One region of the Clostridium moutaii genome, then DNA from elsewhere that is predicted to be linked to it. Evidence: riboswitches for the same ligand, from Rfam matches in the RefSeq annotation. Region 1 holds a riboswitch; each other region holds the start of a gene.
The links. A riboswitch is a leader RNA that binds a small molecule or an ion and turns the genes downstream of it on or off. The one in region 1 is predicted to bind S-adenosylmethionine.

Region 1 (3,286 bases):
GGAGCAGGCGGATCCATTTGCGGAGTTTCAGCATCCATAGCTGTAGGAAGTGCTATACAGACAAAAAAGGAGGAAGTTTCCGTAGCTATTTCTCTTGTGGTAGCTTGGGCAGTTGTTATGATTTTCGCACTGTCAGTGTTTATAAAACTGGCTGGTATACCAGCAGGGCCGGCAGGTGCGTGGATTGGCACATCTGAATTTGCAGATGCTGCAGGTGTCACGGCTGCCAGTTCATTTGGCGATAAAGCTATTACTACATTCACCCTCATGAAAGTGGTTGGTCGTGATATGTTTATTGGAATCTGGTGCTTTATTTTAGCTATAATCTCAATTACGAAATGGGAGAATAAAGAAAGTGGGACAAAGGCCAATGCCTCTGATATCTGGCATAGGTTTCCGAAATTTGTCATTGGATTCTTTATAGCTTCAATATTTCTCACTATTTTGCTTTCAAATGTTTCACCAGCTGCAGCCACATCAATTAATTCCAATGTAATTGCTCCAATTAAGGAAATCAGAACCTGGGCATTTACATTTTGTTTCCTGTCTATTGGACTTACTACCCGGTTTAAACAATTAACAGCTGTTGGCTGGAAACCCTTTGCTGCATTTTCTGCCGGTGCAGTTGTCAATGTTATTTTAGGATATATAGTATCTATATTGATTTTAGGTTCTTATTGGTCTAGTTTATAAAATAAGGGGACATCTTAATTTTTAAGATGTCTCTTTTCTTATAATGAAAAATTTAAAGCATTCCCCATTTTCTTTCATATTCCACCTTCAAGATGTATTCATCATCTTTGAAACCTTTTGCCGATAATATTTTAATTGCATCGTTAAAATCAAAAGATTCTGTTTCCATGATGATCCTATCTTTTTTTCTGGCGATTTCCCAATTATCATGGGAAGATTGCAAAATTTCTACCATGGAGGCAATCCTTGAAAAACGCTGCTGCAGTGAATGTCCTAAATTTCTCAATGATTCAGCAGTCATATTGGTGTTGTCATCAATATTTTTTAAAATGGATTTTCCCTTAGAAAGCTCAAAAAAATTAAAAATAAAACGAACATTTTGTATGCATGTGATTTGATTTTTATCCATTATTAAGCACTTCCTTTTATTAATATCCACAATATCCACGTAGCATATATTATTTTATATTTTATTTTAAATTCTCATAATAAGCAAATTTATATTTAAAGAAAGTTATTAATTGTTTTTAAATTTTATATTGACAAAAAACTTAAAAGGTTATATATTATATATAATTTACTTTTTACAATACAAAATTAAATATGAAACTTCTTATCAAGAGCGGCGGAGGGACTGGCCTTATGATGCCCGGCAACCTGAATATATGTATATTTAACGGTGCCAATTCCAGCAGGTGTGAATTTATCTGAAAGATGAGAGACGAGAGGATATAGCTTCCTATGGGTTTCTCCATAGGAAGTTTTTTGTTTGACTGACTAGAAAAACTAGAGGCCAAGCTAGCTTAGTATAGAGATGAGATTATATATGATCTCTATTAATAGGCTATGCTTGGCTTTTTCTTATTTATGCATTTAAGAGAATAAATAAAAGTTGAAAAGGGGGATATATTCAACACACTTTTTACTAAAATGGTGAAAAGTATAGGAATGACAAAGTTTAGTGCACAATATTAATACTAAGAGATGTATGCTTGTAATTATTTGTTCTGGATAATAAGGGGGAATTTTTATTGAATGTAAAATCAACCAATATAGAATGGCATAAAACATTGGTAAATAGAGAAATGAGGGAAAAATTGCTTCATCAAAAGGGAATGCTTATATGGTTCACAGGACTTTCCGGTTCAGGAAAATCCACTATAGCTTCTGCACTGGAAACTAGGCTGCATGATATTGGCAGGCTTACTTATCTTTTGGATGGCGACAATGTGAGGTATGGTTTAAATTCAAATCTTGGATTTACCAAAGAGGATAGGGTTGAAAACATAAGAAGAATATCAGAAGTATGTAAATTGTTTGTGGATTCAGGGATTATTACAATTGCAGCTTTTGTATCACCATTTAAGGCGGATAGAAATAAAATCAGAAATTTGCTGGGTAAGGATTTTATAGAAGTATACGTAGATTGTCCTCTTGAAGTTTGTGAAAGTAGAGATCCCAAGGGAATCTATAAAAAAGCCAGAAAGGGTGAAATAAAGAACTTTACAGGTATAGATTCTCCTTATGAGTTACCTGATAATCCTGAAATTGTTATATACACTCAATCAAATAGTACTGAACAATGTGTGAATAAAATATTGAACTTTTTATCTTGTAAAAGGCAGGAGTGATTAAATGGAATTTATAATTCAAAAACTAGCTGCTGATATTCTGATAATAGGGGGAGGCACTGCAGGTTGCTTTGCTGCACTTAGAGCAGCTAAATCATCTCCAGAAATAGATGTTTTAATTGCGGAAAAAGCAAATATAAAGAGGAGTGGATGTCTTGCAGCTGGGATAAATGCCTTAAATGCATACATAAATGAAGGTGAGACTCCTGAATCCTTTGTGGACTATGTAAAGAAAGAATTTAATGGAATCATAAGGGAAGATTTAGTATATACCACAGCTAAAAGGCTCAACAATGTAACTTATGAGATGGAGAAGATGGGACTTCCAATTTTAAAAGACTCAAGAGGAAGATATGTAAAGAGAGGCAAAAGAAGTATAAAGATAAATGGAGAAAACATCAAGCCAATACTTGCGGCAGAAGTCAATAATCAACATAACATAAATGTGCTAAATGGCATAAATATTATAGATTATATACAGAAAGATAGAAGGATAATAGGCGCTTATGGGTTTTCTGTCCATGATAAAAGATTTTATGTAATCTATGCAAAGGCTGTCATATGTGCCACAGGAGGGACATCAGGAATATATAAACCCAATAACCCTAACTTTTCAAAACATAAAATGTGGTATTCACCTTTTAACACTGGAGCAGGATATGCAATGGGAATAAGGGCGGGAGCTGAAATGACAACTTTTGAAATGAGGTTTATTGCTCTGAGATGTAAAGATACCATAGCTCCTACAGGAACTATAGCCCAGGGAATAGGAACTCCCCAAATAAATGGGAAAAGTGAGGAGTATGTAAAAAGGTATGGAAAATCAACAACTATAAATAGACTTTATGCTACAGTAATGGAAAATAAAAAGGGCAACGGTCCATGCTTTTTAAAAACCAAAAATATTACCAAAGAGAAAGAAGATGATCTGGTCAAAGCTTATCTGAATATGGCACCATCCC
Region 2 (3,286 bases), on a different contig from region 1:
CCTAAAATAAGCGGTAAGATCTATAAATTTGTCAATTATCAGGGAAAGACTTTTGTAGGGGAGGAAGCAGGGAAGATACTGCTGAATAATCAATTATCAGGACTAAAATATATTGCTGGAAAAGGTATTGTGACAAAGGTTAATATTGTGATGATAAAGGGAATTAATGATACCCATATCCCTGAAATAGTGAAAAAGGTTAAAGAATGTGGTGCCTATATGACCAATATAATGCCTCTCATACCTGTAAAGGGAAGTGTATTTGAAAACAGGGATACTGTAAATGAATCTGAATTGAAGGACATGAGAGAAAAATGCGAACCCCATTTAAAACAGATGTATCATTGCAGGCAGTGCAGGGCGGATGCCATAGGAAACCTGAATAAAGATGTATCAGCTCAGTTCAGGGATTACAGGAAGAATATAATTTCTCTTGAAAAGCCTGAGAAAATCCATATAGATGATAAGGAGAACAGGGACTATAGATTTGCCGTGGCCAGCAGCTCAGGAGATTATATAGATGAACATTTTGGACATGTATCCCAGCTGTATATATATGATGTACTAAAAGAGAATATTAAATTTCATGAGAAAAGAAATGTTGAGATATATTGTAAAGGTCCACAGGAATGTACTGGGCATGATGATAGAATATCCGGTATTATAAAATGTGTGGAGGATTGTGATGGAGTACTTGTATTGCGCATTGGCTTTGAACCTGTAATCAAGCTTCGTGAAAAAGGGATAAAGGTGTTTCAGATGTACAGCACCATAGAAGAGGGAATAGAAAAGGCAGTGGAATTGATGAAGTAGAAAAAAAATAAAAAAATTAATTTTATTTCTTGACAATATATATATTATTTGGTATAGTAAGTAACATAATCAAATAATTTGAATAAAATTCTTATCAAGAGAGACGGAGGGACTGGCCCTATGATGTCCGGCAACCTAAATTTATTTAACGGTGCCAATTCCAGCAGATTATATATCTGAAAGATGAGAGACAAAGATTACTTTCTTGTGTTCTATCTTTACAGGGAAGTTTTTTATTTTATATAGGTTTTTTCGCAGAATTACAAAAAGTTGACTAGAAACACTAGAGACTTATTTCTTGTAGAGATAAGTTTCTGGTGTTTTTTGTATTTTGCTTTCGGATATTTTATAAAAACTCAATATTCAGACAAAAAAGGAGAATGGTAATCAATGAATATAGAGAATAAAGGTTATGTGGAAAATAAAGTACATGAGAAGCATGCAGGCAAAGTATTAATTAGGACTTTCAGAAAAAGTATAGCTATTATTTTATTCTTGGTTTTCTGGCAGGTGGCACCTATACTTGGAATAGTCGACCATCAATTTATACCTACCTTTACGGAAACAGTAGGTACAATTGTGAGTCTTATAATAAAACATGAAATGTTTATTCATATTAGGGTCAGTCTTATGAGGGCTGCAGTGGGATTTTTACTTGCCGGAGTTGTGGCTGTACCTTTGGGATTTTTGCTTGCCGGAGGTTTTAAAAAGTTAGAAGAGTATTTAGATCCACTGCTTCAAATTTTGGCTCAGGTCAATCCTTTTTCGCTATTTCCTGTTTTTATTTTATTATTTGGAATTGGAGAAGTGGCTAAAATATCTATAATATTTTGGGTATCCATATGGCCTATATTGTTCAGTACCATAACTGGAGTAAAAACTATTGACCCGCTGCTTATTAAAGCAGCCCAGGCAATGGGTACATCTAAAATAAAACTGTTTTATAAGGTTGTTTTACCAGGTGCTGCACCGAGTATATTTTCAGGACTTAGGATGGGATCCGGGAATGCATTCTTAATGCTTATTGCAGCAGAGATGATAGGAGCAAGTGCAGGATTGGGGTGGATGGTATTGAACTCAGAAGTTAATTTCCAAATTAACAGGTTATTTGCTGCAGCACTTACAATTGCTGTTTTAGGAATACTTATAAACAAACTCATAGGTTTTGCAGAAAAAAAGGTTGTTGTATGGAAACAAGATTCTTTTGTATCTTGAAGATATTGAATATTTTAAGGGGGATTAAATGTGAAAAGTAAAAAATTAATTTCAACAGTGGTTTCAATGGCTTTGGCAGCATCAATTTTTTCCGGATGCGGAGGAAGTAAGCAAGCTTCAGCTGGAAAAAATGGAGAGCTTCAGGTTCTTAAAACCTGGAGCAGAAAAGATTGCACAGCTGCACCTATTATAGTAGCGGATAAATTGGGGTATTTTAAAGAACAGGGTTTAAAAATACAGTATACAGGTGATACTCAACCGGCGCAGCGTCTTCCATCAGTATTAAATGGGAATAATGATTTTGGGGATGCCCATCCTAATAATCTGGCCATTGCATCTGAAGGAGGGGCAAAAGTAAAAGGTGTAACAAGATCTATTGTTGAACCGCCAGATAGTGTAACCGATACCCACCTTCAACATATGTGGTGGATAAGCAATAAAAATGGACCTATAAAAACACTGGCAGATATCAACAAATATCCAGGAAAGGTTAAGGTGGGAACAAACTCTAGAAATTCTTGTGTAGATTTTTTATCAGATATATTATTTGCTAAAAACAATATATCTTTAGACAAAATTGAATGGGTTCAGATGCCGGATATAGAACAGGTTTTGTCATTAAAGAAAGAACTTATTCAAATTGCTGTAGTTCATCCTCCTTTTTATAAATCTATTGAAGACAGTGGTATAGGAAATATATTAACTACAAGCAGGCCTATAGCTGGTGAGAATGGAGGAACTTATCTCTATTATTTCTCAGATAAATTTATAAAACAGCATCCAGATGAAGTTGCAAAATTTGTAGTGGCGATTAAAAAAGCAGAAAGATATATCAACAAGAGTGTACCTGATGAAAAAGAACGTGCCAAGGTCAATAAGTGGGTGGCAGATGCCATAGGAGTACCTGTAAGCGCCAATCACTATTATGCAGATGACGGAGTTATAAAAGATAAGGATATACAGCAGTGGATAGATGGCAGTAAAACAAGCGGGGCACTTCCTGAAAATGCAAAGGTAAAGGTTAGCGATATAGTGACTCATCAATTTGACAAATATGGCAATTTGGGATCGCAGCCCAATTATATAGTCAAAGAATAATATGAATATGATAAAAATCTATGGGAGGGGAGTTTTAAATGAAAAAAGTAGTGGAAAAATCTAAACAGGAAAGTGTAAATATAAAGGATAGGCAATATAAAATTGTAATTGATAATGTAAGAAAATCTTATAATATAAAATCACAAAATCGCCAGAAAGA
Region 3 (3,286 bases), on a different contig from region 1:
CCAAAGCCCATGTCACAGGAAAGGCTTGAGCAGATACTTTTAGAACATGGTGTTATAGAATAAATTATTCACTGTAAAAATGAAAGTAAATGTGATTGTGGGGAATGTTAAGTAAATTATCAATAATTCTTGACTTCAGATGAAGTTTCCCTATAAGAAATTCTAATACCATCATTCTACGAATATGGGTGTTATTAGACATTGGATAAAAGGAGAGTTTTATTATGGATAAAAATAAATTGAAATTATTGTTGGTGATGGTTTTCCTAATAGAAATTGCATTGCTTTTGGTTATTTTCAAGCATATCTTATTCAATAATATAGCATTGGTGAAAAATATCTTTTTTGTTGGAGTTATAATAACAAGTGTAATTTTGTACAATGTGATAATGAATGCAATATTTAATCTTTTAGCTGAAGGGGAAAAAGAAAATGAGTATGAAAGCCACGCTGAATGGTATATCTGAGGTTATAATGGCGGTTATTAAAAATAATTATCATCATGGCAAAACTCAGCAGCATTACATACTCAGTAAAAAAGCTAAATCCCGTAGTTGAAGGATTGTTAAAGGGTATTAGTACTGGACATTGGGATTTGTATTCCCATAAAATTGTATCTTGATTTAAAATAACTTTAATATTATAAAACTTGTATAATGTGGTGTACTGGAATAGTTATTCTAAGAAAATTTATAATAGAATTATCTTAAAACTGGGAAATGAGTATAGATTTGTATAAAAGTCAAATTTGTACTCACTTCTTTTTTGGGGTATATTCTATATATATTTTTATTTAAATTATTTAACAGTATTGGACTTATTCTTATATACCTAACTAAAAGGGAATAAGTTCATATATTATATGTATTCTTCTCTTCTTTGGAATATAAATATGCTCAGTCCCAGGAATAAAACTGTCCATGCAATCATTATTACAGCTGCAGACAAGGTATGGCAGATAAAATACAGGAGAAAATCATAAGGGAGAAAAACATTCAGAGATCCAAAAGTGAACTTGTGACAAATGTGGCCCATGATATAAGAAGCCCTCTCACCAGTGTCATCGGGTTTTTGGAAATGGTAAAAGACAGGGAATACAAGTCCCGGGAGGAAAGGGATAAATTTGTAGATATTGCCTTAAAAAAAGCCAGAACCATGAAAAAGCTCACAGATAATTTATTTATTTTTACAAAGCTTGAAAGCACAAATGTGAAATTGAATTTTTCAACAATATGCTTAAATGACTTGATCTATCAAGTAGTGGATGAGTTTTTAGTTATTTTTGAGGAAAACAATCTTAAACTGATAGACAGTATAATTCTTGAAAATCTGATGGTGCGGATAGATGTTGACATGTTTTTAAGGGCTCTCAACAATTTGCTTTATAACGCCCTGGAATAAAGTGTGAAACCTTCTGAAGTTAAATTATCTTTGTCAAAAGAGGAAAACAGGGCAGTAATATCCATAAGCAACAGCTGCGACAATCTAAGGGAAGAGGAGATTAAATTGCTCTTCGAAAGATTTTATAGGGCTGATAAATCACGGGTCAATCCAGACAAAAATTCGGGCCTTGGGTTATCTATAGCAAAAAGTATAATTGAGCATTATCATATAAATTATACTCAGAATATCTATTTATTCATATAAATATTTATATTTTTATATATATTTGACCAGGAATGCTTACAAAACATTACGGTAACATTATTTCGTTTTGAGCGCTCTTTTACTATTTCAGCCATGTTGTGTCCTATGTAATCTGTAAGAACCATTACTAAATCCATATTTGATGGAATAATTATTTTCCTGTCACCCTTTTTACGCCCAGTAACATGTATTATTTTATTAAATCCATTTTCTTTTAACTTGTTTTTTATGTTTCCAATTCTGTCTCCGCCGACTACTAAAATCCCCATTAGTTATACCTCCAATTTGTATTTTATTTTTGTAATATAATTAAAAAAGCTATTTTTCTTTAATAAGAAAAAAAGCTTTTGATAACAATTTTATAAAATTAGCATTTTTCTTATCTTTCAAAGTGATTCAATTCACTTTGCAGGAATTAACACCGGTACATATGATATGTCCGGTTGTCGGGTTTCAAAGGGCCAGTCCCTCCACCGCTCTTGATAAGAGAACATTATTAAATTATATAAATTTTATTATACTACAATGTGATTCACAGTGCAAATAAATATTGAAAAATTATTTTTACTGATGCGGATTTCATAGTTTTTAATATGTATTAAAAGAGACAATGAGGATATATTAAAAAAGAAATGAACTTAGACATCTAAGTGTTTGTAATTATGATTAATTTAATTTAAACTGTAAATAAAACTAAAAATGGAGGAAAATTATATGAAGAGAAAATTAAGCTCGAATAACATAAAAGCATTAATTGTAGCCTCAATAGGTATATCAGCAGCAGCAACCATTATAGCCACTATAGGTGGAAAAAAATTTAAAAATAAATCGAAAAAACCAATAAAATCACTGGCAGGTACAAATTATGGTGAGAAACAAGTTTATTTTATTGGTGGAGGATTGGCTTCTCTGGCGGGTGCAGCTTACCTTGTAAGGGACTGTAATTTTAAAGGAGAAAATATCCATGTTATCGAGGCAATGAGGATTCTTGGGGGCAGTAATGATGGTGAAGGAAATGCATCAGAGGGATTCATATGCCGCGGCGGCAGGATGTTAAATGAAGAGACCTATGAAAACTTCTGGGAGTTGTTTTCAAGCATTCCATCCCTGGATTTACAGGGTAAAAGTGTTACTGAAGAAATTCTTAATTTTGATCATTTGCATCCAACCCATGCACAAGCACGTTTAGTAGATAAACATGGATCAATTCAAGATGTAAAAAGTATGGGATTTAATAATGCCGACCGCATGGCTCTTGGCAAATTAATGATCACACCAGAGGAAAAGCTGGATGGTATGACCATTCAGGGATGGTTTAGCCGTACGCCTCATTTTTTTAAAACTAATTTTTGGAATATGTGGCAGACAACTTTTGCTTTTCAAAAATGGTCCAGCCTTTTTGAATTCAAACGATATATGGAACGTATGATCTTTGAATTTTCTCGTATTGAAACTTTAGAAGGTGTTACACGTACTACCTATAATCAATATGAATCTGTGATTTTGCCATTGAAAACCTATTTAGATGGTTTTGGAGTTGATTTCAGTATCAATGCAACTGTAACCGATTTGGATTTTAAATCAGGAGACCAAATTACAGTAACTGCAATACACATAGAAGAAAGTGGTGATGAAAGGG

Region 2: another riboswitch for S-adenosylmethionine. It lies ahead of AB8U03_RS08325 (ABC transporter permease); the one in region 1 lies ahead of cysC (adenylyl-sulfate kinase).
Region 3: another riboswitch for S-adenosylmethionine. It lies ahead of AB8U03_RS08415 (DUF2325 domain-containing protein); the one in region 1 lies ahead of cysC (adenylyl-sulfate kinase).

The regions. Positions count from the first base shown of each region.
Region 1 covers NZ_JBGEWD010000001.1:403,081-406,366, reverse strand. Annotated here, with positions in the region: gene AB8U03_RS02115 (YeiH family protein) at 1-693, shown strand, start outside; gene AB8U03_RS02110 (hypothetical protein) at 746-1,102, opposite strand; SAM riboswitch class I at 1,304-1,414, shown strand; gene cysC (adenylyl-sulfate kinase) at 1,725-2,324, shown strand; gene AB8U03_RS02100 (adenylyl-sulfate reductase subunit alpha) at 2,329-3,286, shown strand, end outside.
Region 2 covers NZ_JBGEWD010000006.1:171,125-174,410, reverse strand. Annotated here, with positions in the region: gene nifB (nitrogenase cofactor biosynthesis protein NifB) at 1-813, shown strand, start outside; SAM riboswitch class I at 902-1,003, shown strand; gene AB8U03_RS08325 (ABC transporter permease) at 1,204-2,028, shown strand; gene AB8U03_RS08320 (ABC transporter substrate-binding protein) at 2,059-3,126, shown strand; gene AB8U03_RS08315 (ABC transporter ATP-binding protein) at 3,165-3,286, shown strand, end outside.
Region 3 covers NZ_JBGEWD010000006.1:193,950-197,235, reverse strand. Annotated here, with positions in the region: gene nifH (nitrogenase iron protein) at 1-63, shown strand, start outside; gene AB8U03_RS08430 (hypothetical protein) at 225-467, shown strand; gene AB8U03_RS08425 (sensor histidine kinase) at 952-1,401, shown strand; gene AB8U03_RS08420 (ATP-binding protein) at 1,405-1,647, shown strand; gene AB8U03_RS08415 (DUF2325 domain-containing protein) at 1,632-1,916, opposite strand; SAM riboswitch class I at 2,024-2,136, opposite strand; gene AB8U03_RS08410 (oleate hydratase) at 2,362-3,286, shown strand, end outside.